Regions from separate parts of the Paenibacillus sp. FSL K6-2859 genome, predicted to be linked through region 3. Evidence: predicted binding sites of a transcription regulator. Region 3 holds the regulator's gene; each other region holds the start of a gene.
The links. The regulator Rex, encoded in region 3, represses fermentation and respiration genes when NADH is low (regulators of the CRP and FNR family bind a similar motif). The targets are predictions, from matches to a motif close to TTGTGAAATATTTCACAA.
Positions count from the first base shown of each region.

Region 1 (3,288 bases), 2.1 Mb from region 3:
TAATAAAGCAAAGACAAAGGGAATATAAAATCCACTAAACAATGTTGCATACCACTCAGGGAAAGCCGCAAACATTGCACCCGCAGCAGTAATTAGCCATACCTCATTTCCATCCCAGAAGGGTCCGATCGAGTTAATCAAAATCCGGCGCTCTGTATCATTTTTAGCCAGAATTTGTGTTTCCATCCCTACGCCGAAATCGAAACCCTCCAGGAAGAAGAACCCTATAAACAGAACTGCAATGAGCACAAACCACAATTCATTAAGAGAAATCATTGGGCGCCCTCCTCGTTATATGGATCATGCGAATCCCCGTGATCGTTATCCATCGCATAAGGACCTTTTTTAATCACTTTCATAAACAAACCAATCAGAACTAATCCGAGAATGGCGTAAATCGCTGTAAAAGAAATAACAGAGAATAGAACCTGACCACTCGTAATATTAGGTGACACACTGTCTTCCGTTGTCATCAGTCCGAATACCGTCCATGGCTGACGCCCGAATTCGGTCATGACCCACCCCGCTGTATTTGCGATTGGAGGAAGCAATAGTCCCCATAACATAAACCGCATAAACCAAGTGTTAGGACGGTCCATCTTTTTGCGCCACATTAAATACATTGCGTACATACCCAGTACAATCATTAACGTTCCTGCTAGAACCATGATCCGGAAACTCCAGAATGTCGTACGTACAGGTGGAATATAGTCACCGGGGCCATAGGTTTGCTCATACTCAGCCTGCAGCTCAAGCATACCTTTAACTTCACCGGAAAATTTACTGTATGAAAGGAAGCTCAGCATGTACGGAATTTGAAATTCACCCGTACTTTCTTGCTTCTCAGGATCAATATTTGCCCATACGGTCCAAGGTGCCGGGTCACCACTCTTACCCCACAGTCCTTCGGAAGCCGCCATCTTCATAGGTTGAGTTTCAACCAAATACTGTGCTTGCGCATGACCTGCCACTGCTACACCAATCGAAGAAATGATCCCTACGATCGCTGCAATTTGAAAAGATTTCTTAAAAAAAGATACATCTTGTTTCTTCAATATCTTGTACGCACTAATCCCCGTTACGAGGAAGGCGCCTGTTGCATACGCAGCAAGAACCGTGTGCGGGAATTCAACCAGCAATTGTCCGTTCGTAATCAGCGCGAAGAAATCATTCATTTCTGCACGTCCATTATTAATCGCAAAACCCACAGGATGCTGCATAAAAGAGTTCGCTGCTAGGATCCAGAAAGCAGATAACATCGTTCCGAATGCTACCAGCCAGATGGACAATAGGTGCACTCTCTTGGACACTTTGTCCCAGCCGAATATCCAGATTCCAATAAAAGTAGACTCCAGAAAAAAGGCTGCCAATGCTTCAACTGCAAGCGGAGCCCCGAAGACATCACCCACAAAACGTGAATAATCAGACCAGTTCATCCCGAACTGAAATTCCTGCAAAATCCCTGTAACTACCCCTACTGCAAAGTTGATGAGAAACAGCTTTCCCCAGAACTGCGCCATTCTTTTGTACTCTTCATTGCCTTTTCTAACGTACATGGTCTCCATAATCGCAATCAAGAGCGCTAGTCCGATTGATACCGGTACAAAGAAATAGTGGAATATTGTCGTCGACGCAAATTGTATACGCGACAGCATTACTGTATCCATATTTTTCCCTTCCTTCTCCCCTTTTCGTTAATTATATTGTGTCAAAAATTTAGACGTCGTTTTGTGATATATGTCACACAAAGGAGTGCTTTTAACGGTAAAATTCAAATGATTTGTGACAAAAATCACAATTTGCCTTAAAAAAAGCAAAAAAAATAAGACGGTTTGACCGTCTTGAAGTTGTTCACTGCTCTATAACAAGCTTGACTCATAAAGGCATTGGTTAGGTAATGGAAATACCCTTCTTCAGCGATTTGAGATCGCCATTCGAATTAAGCAATTGTGGTAGCATCTTCGTGCTGCGAACCATTGGAGAGTCACATAGACGGCAAGAAGGCGCATGTTCAAATGCGAAATTATCCCTCATCCATCCGTTGCATCCATCATTGGTACACGCCCAAATCGCGGTATTTTCTTCCGGTATTTCTTCCAAAGGTTTCTTCCGGTAGTTCATTGCCGTTCCTCCCATCCTGTAAGTCAATAGTGACTAACTAGATATAAAAAGACCGTCCCAACTTTCACAAGCTGGGACGGTTTCTTCTATTATTACAGTTTTACAACGTTTTCGGCTTGTGGTCCACGGTTGCCTTGAACAACGTTGAATTCAACGCGTTGGCCTTCGTCCAAAGTTTTGAAGCCGTCGCCAGTGATTGCGCTGAAGTGAACGAATACGTCGCTTCCGCCTTCAACTTCGATAAAACCGAATCCTTTTTCTGCGTTGAACCATTTAACTGTACCTGTTTGCATGTGTGTTACCTCCACAAATTTAAATTAATATGTTCTTTTTATCTTCAAACAAAGAAAAAATTCACACATTGAAAAAGGTTGTATTACCGAATATAACAGCCCTTTTCAATGCGAAAATTAGGGACTAAATGTATGATTGATATCATATTACCACACCTGATTAGCAAAGGCAAGCTGGCATCCGTATATATCCGTTTCTACCCTAATAAGTATTACCTTCCAATGTAAGGGTTGCCAGTCAGCCCAAAATTCATTAAATCAGCTTATAACTGCCATATTTATCAAAAATTTAGAAGAAACAGATCCCCGATAGCGATACAGAGTATCGCTATTTCAGGAAGCTCTACCTTCTCAACTGAAGGGGTAGTCCGCTCTACTTGTCATTACTGCTATATCATTATATGCCGACTTCCAGCATATTATTCCTCTGGTTTTTCAAGAAGTTTAACTGTGGCTTGATTGACTTTCCCATTTCGGTAATAGGTAATCTTCAGATCCTCACCAATCTTCGTCTGATTATATAAATACTTGCGAAGGGAAAGCGTAGATGTAATAGGTTGATCATTAAATTTCGTAATCACATCATTGAACTGTATTCCCGCTTCCTGTGCAGGTCCAACAGCATCCAGAACGACAACCCCATCCTTAACATTGTTCGGTAGGTTCAGTTCCTTGCGTTGGTCCTCTGCGAGAGGAACGTAAGGATTGTTTAAATCTACCGAATATACGCCTAAGTAGGAACGAGCAATCCGCCCTTTCTCAGCCAGTTCATTAGCGGTGTCTATCACATGGTTAGCTGGAATAGCAAAACCCAGCCCTTCTACACCTGTATCGGAGATTTTCATCGTGTTAATACCGATCACCTTACCATCCA
Region 1 covers NZ_JBBOYU010000001.1:6,807,716-6,811,003, forward strand. The annotation lists gene cydB (cytochrome d ubiquinol oxidase subunit II) at 1-276, opposite strand, end outside; gene MHB64_RS30315 (cytochrome ubiquinol oxidase subunit I) at 273-1,667, opposite strand; gene MHB64_RS30320 (cold-shock protein) at 1,891-2,121, opposite strand; gene MHB64_RS30325 (cold-shock protein) at 2,214-2,414, opposite strand; gene MHB64_RS30330 (S1C family serine protease) at 2,834-3,288, opposite strand, start outside.
Region 1: MHB64_RS30315 (cytochrome ubiquinol oxidase subunit I) is a predicted target of Rex. The motif match lies at 1,781-1,798, and genes of this name have one in related genera.

Region 2 (3,288 bases), 4.6 Mb from region 3:
CAAGCGAGGTATCGTACTTTCCCCATTCAGATCGGTCTTAATGCCCCCCATCATATAATGCGCAGCTGGAGCTACTGGAATCCAATCACTTGTAATATCCAGTCCATAGCCCATACATGTCTCATGTATTGTAGGGAAACGATGCTTCACCATTTCCGGGGATTCATGCGTAATATCCAAATAGACAAACGTTGATTTTGTAAGCTCCATTTCACTTACAATAGCCCGAGCTACAATATCTCGTGGAGCTAGCTCAAGTAGCTCATGATAACGCTCCATGAACCGCTCTCCATTAATATTGCGCAATACTGCTCCTTCCCCTCGAACTGCTTCGGAGATTAAGAATCTAGGAGCTCCAGGATAACTTAATGCTGTAGGATGAAATTGAATAAATTCCATATCTCGTATATGAGCGCCGGCACGGTAAGCAATGGCTACCCCGTCGCCTGTAGCTACTTCAGGGTTAGTAGTGTATCTAAATAATTGTCCTGCACCACCAGAGCACAAAATAGTCGCATCCCCTTGCAGGAATAACCGTCCGCCGCCGGGACGCTGCAACAATGCGCCTACACATTCTCCACCTTCAGTGATGAGATCAATGACATAGTGATCATCCCACACCTCAATGTTCTCATGTTCAGCTACCTGTTCAGCCAAAGCACGAACAATCTCGTAACCTGTAGCATCTCCATTAGCATGCAAAATACGACGGTGGCTATGCGCTCCTTCCTGCGTCAAAGCCAGTACCCCATCTTCCTTATCAAAAAGAGTACCTAAACGAATTAGCTCATGAACTCTATCTGGTCCTTCATTAACAAGTGCATCGACAGCTGTGGATGAGCAAAGACCTGCTCCAGCCATTAATGTATCCTGCCGGTGATAAGCAGGGGAATCGTCCTCAGCTATTACAGCTGCGATCCCCCCCTGTGCATAGCGAGTATTACTCTCCATTACTGATTTCTTTGTGATCATAATGACACGCCGATCTTCACTAGCTTTAATAGCCGTGAACAATCCGGCAATCCCTGAACCGATAACAATACAATCTGTTTTTACTTTAGGAATATCCCGAAGATCAAAATCAACCAAATATTGTGGAATCATGACCGCGTTTCACCTGTTTCAACGAAAGAGTAGCGCATACTACCGGACTTGTAGCATGCGCTCTAGGGAAGTTCTGGCTTTGTCGGCGACAGCAGGCGGTACATAGATTTGTGGCTTCATCGTCTCCAGGCATTTCACCAGTTTTTTTAGATTGTTAACTTTCATATTAGGACAAACAAGAAATTTTGTAGCAAAATGGAATTCTTTATCCGGACTATCTTTACGAAGCTGATATCCTGTACCGTCTTCAGTCCCAACAATAAACTGCTTGCGGTCTGATTTCCGGCAATATTCGAGAATGGATGTAGTACTACCCACATAATCACCCATGGCTACTACTTCCGGACGACATTCTGGATGAACTACAAATTCTGCTTCTGGGTATTTCGCTCTCATTTCTACTACATCTTTAACGGTCAACATGTCGTGAGTGTTGCAGTAGCCTTCCCAGATAATCAGTTTTTTACCGGTCTGATCTTGTACATATTGGCCAAGATTCTTATCGGGTACCCAGATAATTTCTTCAGCATCGAGGGATTCGATTACTTTCACGGCATTTGCAGAGGTACAACAGATATCAGTCTCCGCTTTAATCTCTGCAGACGAGTTGATATAAGTAACCACTTTAGCATTTGGATGCTGTGCTTTCAGCTTACGCAAACCGTCTACATTGACCATATCAGCCATTGGACAACCTGCACGTTCATCAGGAATAAGGACGGTTTTATTTGGGGCCAGAATTTTAGCACTCTCCCCCATGAAATGAACACCGCAGAATACAATAACCTCTGCATCTGTCTCCGCAGCCTTCTGAGCGAGTAAGAAAGAGTCGCCCCGGAAATCGGCAACCTCCTGAATTTCATCACGTTGATAATAATGAGCTAAAATAATTGCGTTTCTTTCCTTTTTAAGCTGTTCAAGACGTATCCGAAGTTCTCGATTCTGTTCCTGCTTGCGCTCAAGTGCCAGAGCTTCCACCGATTGTTCTCCCCCTTAAATCTTCGCGGCTTTAAGCCGGCGCGATGTTATCAAATGGCATGAGCCATCATGGTGAAAAAATGAACATACTGATATGAATAGTAAGTAATATTAATCACTAATGTACACAACGTTCCAGTCTCTGTCAATGTAACTGGACAGGCTTTAAGGCTCAAAATCCCTTAAAAATTAAAATAAAAAATCCGGAGAACAGTTACGTTCTCCGGATAAATTTACATCATATGAATCGTGAGACCATTTAGGTAAGGCTAGTGCCGCCACCTTTGTTGTTATCGTCGGAATCATCATTACCCTCAGAATCAGGGTTATTCGGGATATCCTTCGATAGATCAGGGATTGTGGACTGTGCATCCTCAGGTTTGCCTTGAATGCGAACTTTCACATCACCGATATTATCAATGACTGGTTCACCAACTTCAAGTGCAACACCTTCACCATCCTTAGCTTTACCATCTTCGGAAAGGAAGCCTTGTTCAATCAGTTCTTTGATCTGATCAAGCTCAAGTGTTTCCTTCTCAAGTAAGGTATTGGCAATCAAGTGCATTTCTTTAGAGTGTTTGAGCAACAGCTCTTTACAACGCTCGTAGCTCGAAGTAATAAAGTTCTGCATTTCTTGATCAATCTCATAAGCAATGGAATCACTATAATTCTGCTCATGCCCAATATCACGACCCAAGAATACTTGACCTTGAGAAGATCCGAACTGCATAGGTCCAAGCTTATCGCTCATACCGTACTCCATAATCATAGCACGCACGATGCGCGTAGCCTGTTGGAAGTCACTGTATGCACCCGTACCGATCTCGCCAATAAACAATTCTTCGGCAACACGTCCACCAAGTAATCCAGTAACCTTATCCAAAAGCTCCTGCTTCGTAACGATCATCCGATCTTCCTTCGGAAGCATGATAACATATCCGCCTGCACGTCCGCGTGGGATAATAGTAACTTTATGCACCATATCGGCATGCTCTAGGAAGTAACCAGCTATAGTATGACCTGCTTCATGATAAGCCACAATACGTTTCTCGCGGTCACTGATAACACGACTGCGTTTCTCAGTACCTACGATAACACGGTCGATGGCTTCATCGACTTCAATCATGGAAATATCCTTACGGTTACGACGCGCAGCTAGCAACGCCGCCTCATTTAGCAGGTTCTCCAGATCCGCACCAGTGAATC
Region 2 covers NZ_JBBOYU010000001.1:73,997-77,284, reverse strand. The annotation lists gene nadB (L-aspartate oxidase) at 1-1,104, opposite strand, end outside; gene nadA (quinolinate synthase NadA) at 1,144-2,082, opposite strand; gene ftsH (ATP-dependent zinc metalloprotease FtsH) at 2,342-3,288, opposite strand, start outside.
Region 2: nadA (quinolinate synthase NadA) is a predicted target of Rex. The motif match lies at 2,153-2,170, and genes of this name have one in related genera.

Region 3 (3,288 bases):
TGTTAAGGCTGGGCACCAGCTACTTCCGGCTTATGAACATCTTGTAATTGATGAGGCCCATCATCTGGAGGACGTGGCTGGCAAGCATTTAGGCATGCATATGAAGCATTTCACGGTGGCACATACACTATCGCGTCTTTATAAGGATAGTCGAAATGGCCAACTTCCTACGCTTCGCCAAATGCTTCAGTCATCAGGCAGTGAGGAAGCTTCTGAATGGAGCGGAGTGATCGATAGAATCTATCCGGACCTGCTTACCATAAAAGAAACCTGGGATCTGCTTAGTGATAAACTATTCAGCCTCTTGCCGGAACGCAGCGATGCAGCAGCGGGAGAAGCTGGCCAGTTAGTCATGCGGCTACTTCCTACCCGTAAACCGAAAGATTGGGATGAATTGGTTGCTTTAGAGAATACTATGAATCTGACATTAAGCGAAATTATCCGTAAAGGTGATAAAATGCTTAATGAAATGCGAGATCAAGAAGGTCAATCTTCCTCAGATAGTCTAGTTACCGATATTAGCGGCTTATTTAAGGATTTAGCTTCAATACGTGAGCAAGTACGGTTTTTTATGGGATTAAACGATGAGAATGTAGTATATTGGCTGGAGGCGAATGGAAATTATCGCAGTAAATCGCTACAGCTGTATGCCGTTCCTGTTGATGTCAGTACTCAGCTTAAGGAGCTGTTTTTCGACAAAAAGAAAAGTATCGTGCTAACTTCGGCGACACTCTCTGTTGATAAATCGTTCCAGTTTATGATTGATAATCTCGGACTTAATGAAGCTGCGGAAGAGGGGCGTCTGATGACATCACTCCTGCCTTCTCCTTTTAAGTATCGGGAGCAGGCGCTGTTAGTTATTCCACGGGATTTCCCTAGTGTGAAGGGCAGTGTGGGCGATGCCCGATTTGTTGATACACTCGTACAATCACTAGCAGAAGCAGCGACTACAACACGCGGGCGGATGCTTGTCCTGTTTACTTCTTACAAGATGCTACGCCAGGTTTACGATCCTTTGAAAGAGGCTCTAGCCTCACAAGAGATCACGGTGCTGGGTCAAGGCGTGGAGGGGGGCAGCCGTAGCAAGCTGATCCGCCGTTTTCAGGACAGTGCAGCCTCTGTACTGTTAGGAACAAGCAGTTTTTGGGAGGGTGTTGATATTCCGGGTGAAGCATTAACATGCTTGGCCATCGTGAGGCTCCCGTTTCAACCGCCAAACCATCCCCTAGCGGAAGCGAAGTCTGAGTTATTACAAGCCCAGAAAAAGAATCCGTTCATGAAGTTGTCTGTTCCTCAGGCGGTTATTCGCTTTAAGCAAGGATTTGGAAGGCTGGTGCGGACAGCGCAAGATCGGGGTATTGTTATTGTGTATGACACCAGGGTGATCGAATCTCACTATGGGAAATATTTCCTCTATTCGTTGCCTGGCCCAAAAATGGAGCATATGCTTACGGATCAAATGGTTCCTCGTATAGCGGAGTGGTTGGAAGACGGAGGCGTTTCTTAAAAAGAACGTCATCGATCATATTAATCACTCTACAATGAAGGGCGGTATAAGAATACCGCTCTTCATTGAGACGAGGTACACGAATTAGTATAAGGTTAGTAAAGAATATTACTTACATTAGGAGGTAAATTATGAAATCGGAAAAAATATCAGAAGCCGTTGTTCGCAGACTTCCTGTGTACTTACGTTTCCTAAATGATCTACAGAAACGTGAAATATTAACCGTTTCCTCTCAAGAGCTAGGACAGAAACTTGATTTGAATCCCGCTCAAATTCGCAAAGATTTAGCTTATTTTGGAGATTTCGGCAGAAAAGGTATCGGGTATGACGTAACTTATCTTATTGAGAAAATCCGTCATATTCTGAAGCTGGATCAACAACTGAATGTGGCTTTAGTGGGTGCCGGTAACCTTGGACATGCATTATCTAATTATAATGCTTATTTGAAAGATACTATGAAGATTACCGCTATATTTGATTCCTATGCGCCTAAGGTAGGGCGGAAAATCAACTCACTTACCGTTCAACCGATGGAGGAGCTTGGTCAGACGGTTCGTGAGCAAGGTATTCGAATTGGGATAATTACAGTACCTGATTCAGAAGCGCAGAATGTAGCGGATATTCTCATTGAGTCTGGCATTGAGGCGATTTTAAATTTTGCACCAGTGATTCTAAAAACACCATCGAATATCCGGGTTCATGCTGCTGATTTTACAACAGATTTGCAAAGCCTTGCTTATTATTTGAAGGATGGAAAGGAAGAAAGCAGAAATGAAGAGCAATAAAACGATTATCAAGGGCGGGCGTTTTCTTACTCCGGGAACGGATGAGCCGGTTCTTAGTGGATATATGACTATTGAAGATGATTTGATCACTTACATAGGAAAAGAAGAGCCTTTAATAGAAGACGATGTGCAAGTTGTTGATGGCAGTCGTCTGTTGTTTATGCCAGGTCTGGTAAACACGCATGGCCATGCCGCAATGTCATTGCTTCGTGGTTATGGAGATGACTTAGCGCTTCAGGTGTGGCTTCAGGAGAAGATGTGGCCGATGGAAGAGAAGTTCACCGGAGAAGATGTATACTGGGGAACCTCCTTGTCTGTACTTGAAATGCTGAAAGGTGGCACTACAACCTTCCTGGATATGTATGATCATATGGACCGAGTAGCGGAGGTCGTCGAATTATCAGGTATTCGTTCCGTATTAATGAGAGGCGTAATCGGTCTATGTCCAGAAGAAGTACAAAATCAGAAGCTTGCGGAAGCGGTTTCTTTTGCGCGTAACTGGCATGGTAAGGCTGAAGGTAGAATTACGACAATGATCTCGCCACATGCCCCATATACATGCCCACCAGACTTCTTTGTTAAGTTTGTGCAGGCGGCTCATGATTTGAATTTACCGATGCATACCCATATGTCCGAAACGAAACGCGAAGTGGAGCAGAATGTGGTGGATTACGGACTGCGGCCAGTAGCGCATTTAGAGAAGCTTGGAATGTTCACACGTCCGTCTATAATCGCTCATGGTGTTCATTTGAATGATGAAGAGATCGAGATACTGGCTCGTCATGATGTAGGTGTATCCCATAACCCTGGAAGCAATCTTAAGCTGGCTAGTGGAGTTGCTCGAGTTACGGATCTTCTAAAGGCCGGAGTGAAGGTGTCACTGGGTACAGATGGAGCGGCAAGTAATAATAATTTGGATATGTTTGAAGAAATGCGTCTTGCAGCACTCATCCATAAAGGTGTAAGTGGTGATCCTACGGCTGTTCCGGCTCCGGA
Region 3 covers NZ_JBBOYU010000001.1:4,712,763-4,716,050, reverse strand. The annotation lists gene dinG (ATP-dependent DNA helicase DinG) at 1-1,507, shown strand, start outside; gene MHB64_RS21075 (redox-sensing transcriptional repressor Rex) at 1,639-2,292, shown strand; gene MHB64_RS21070 (amidohydrolase) at 2,279-3,288, shown strand, end outside.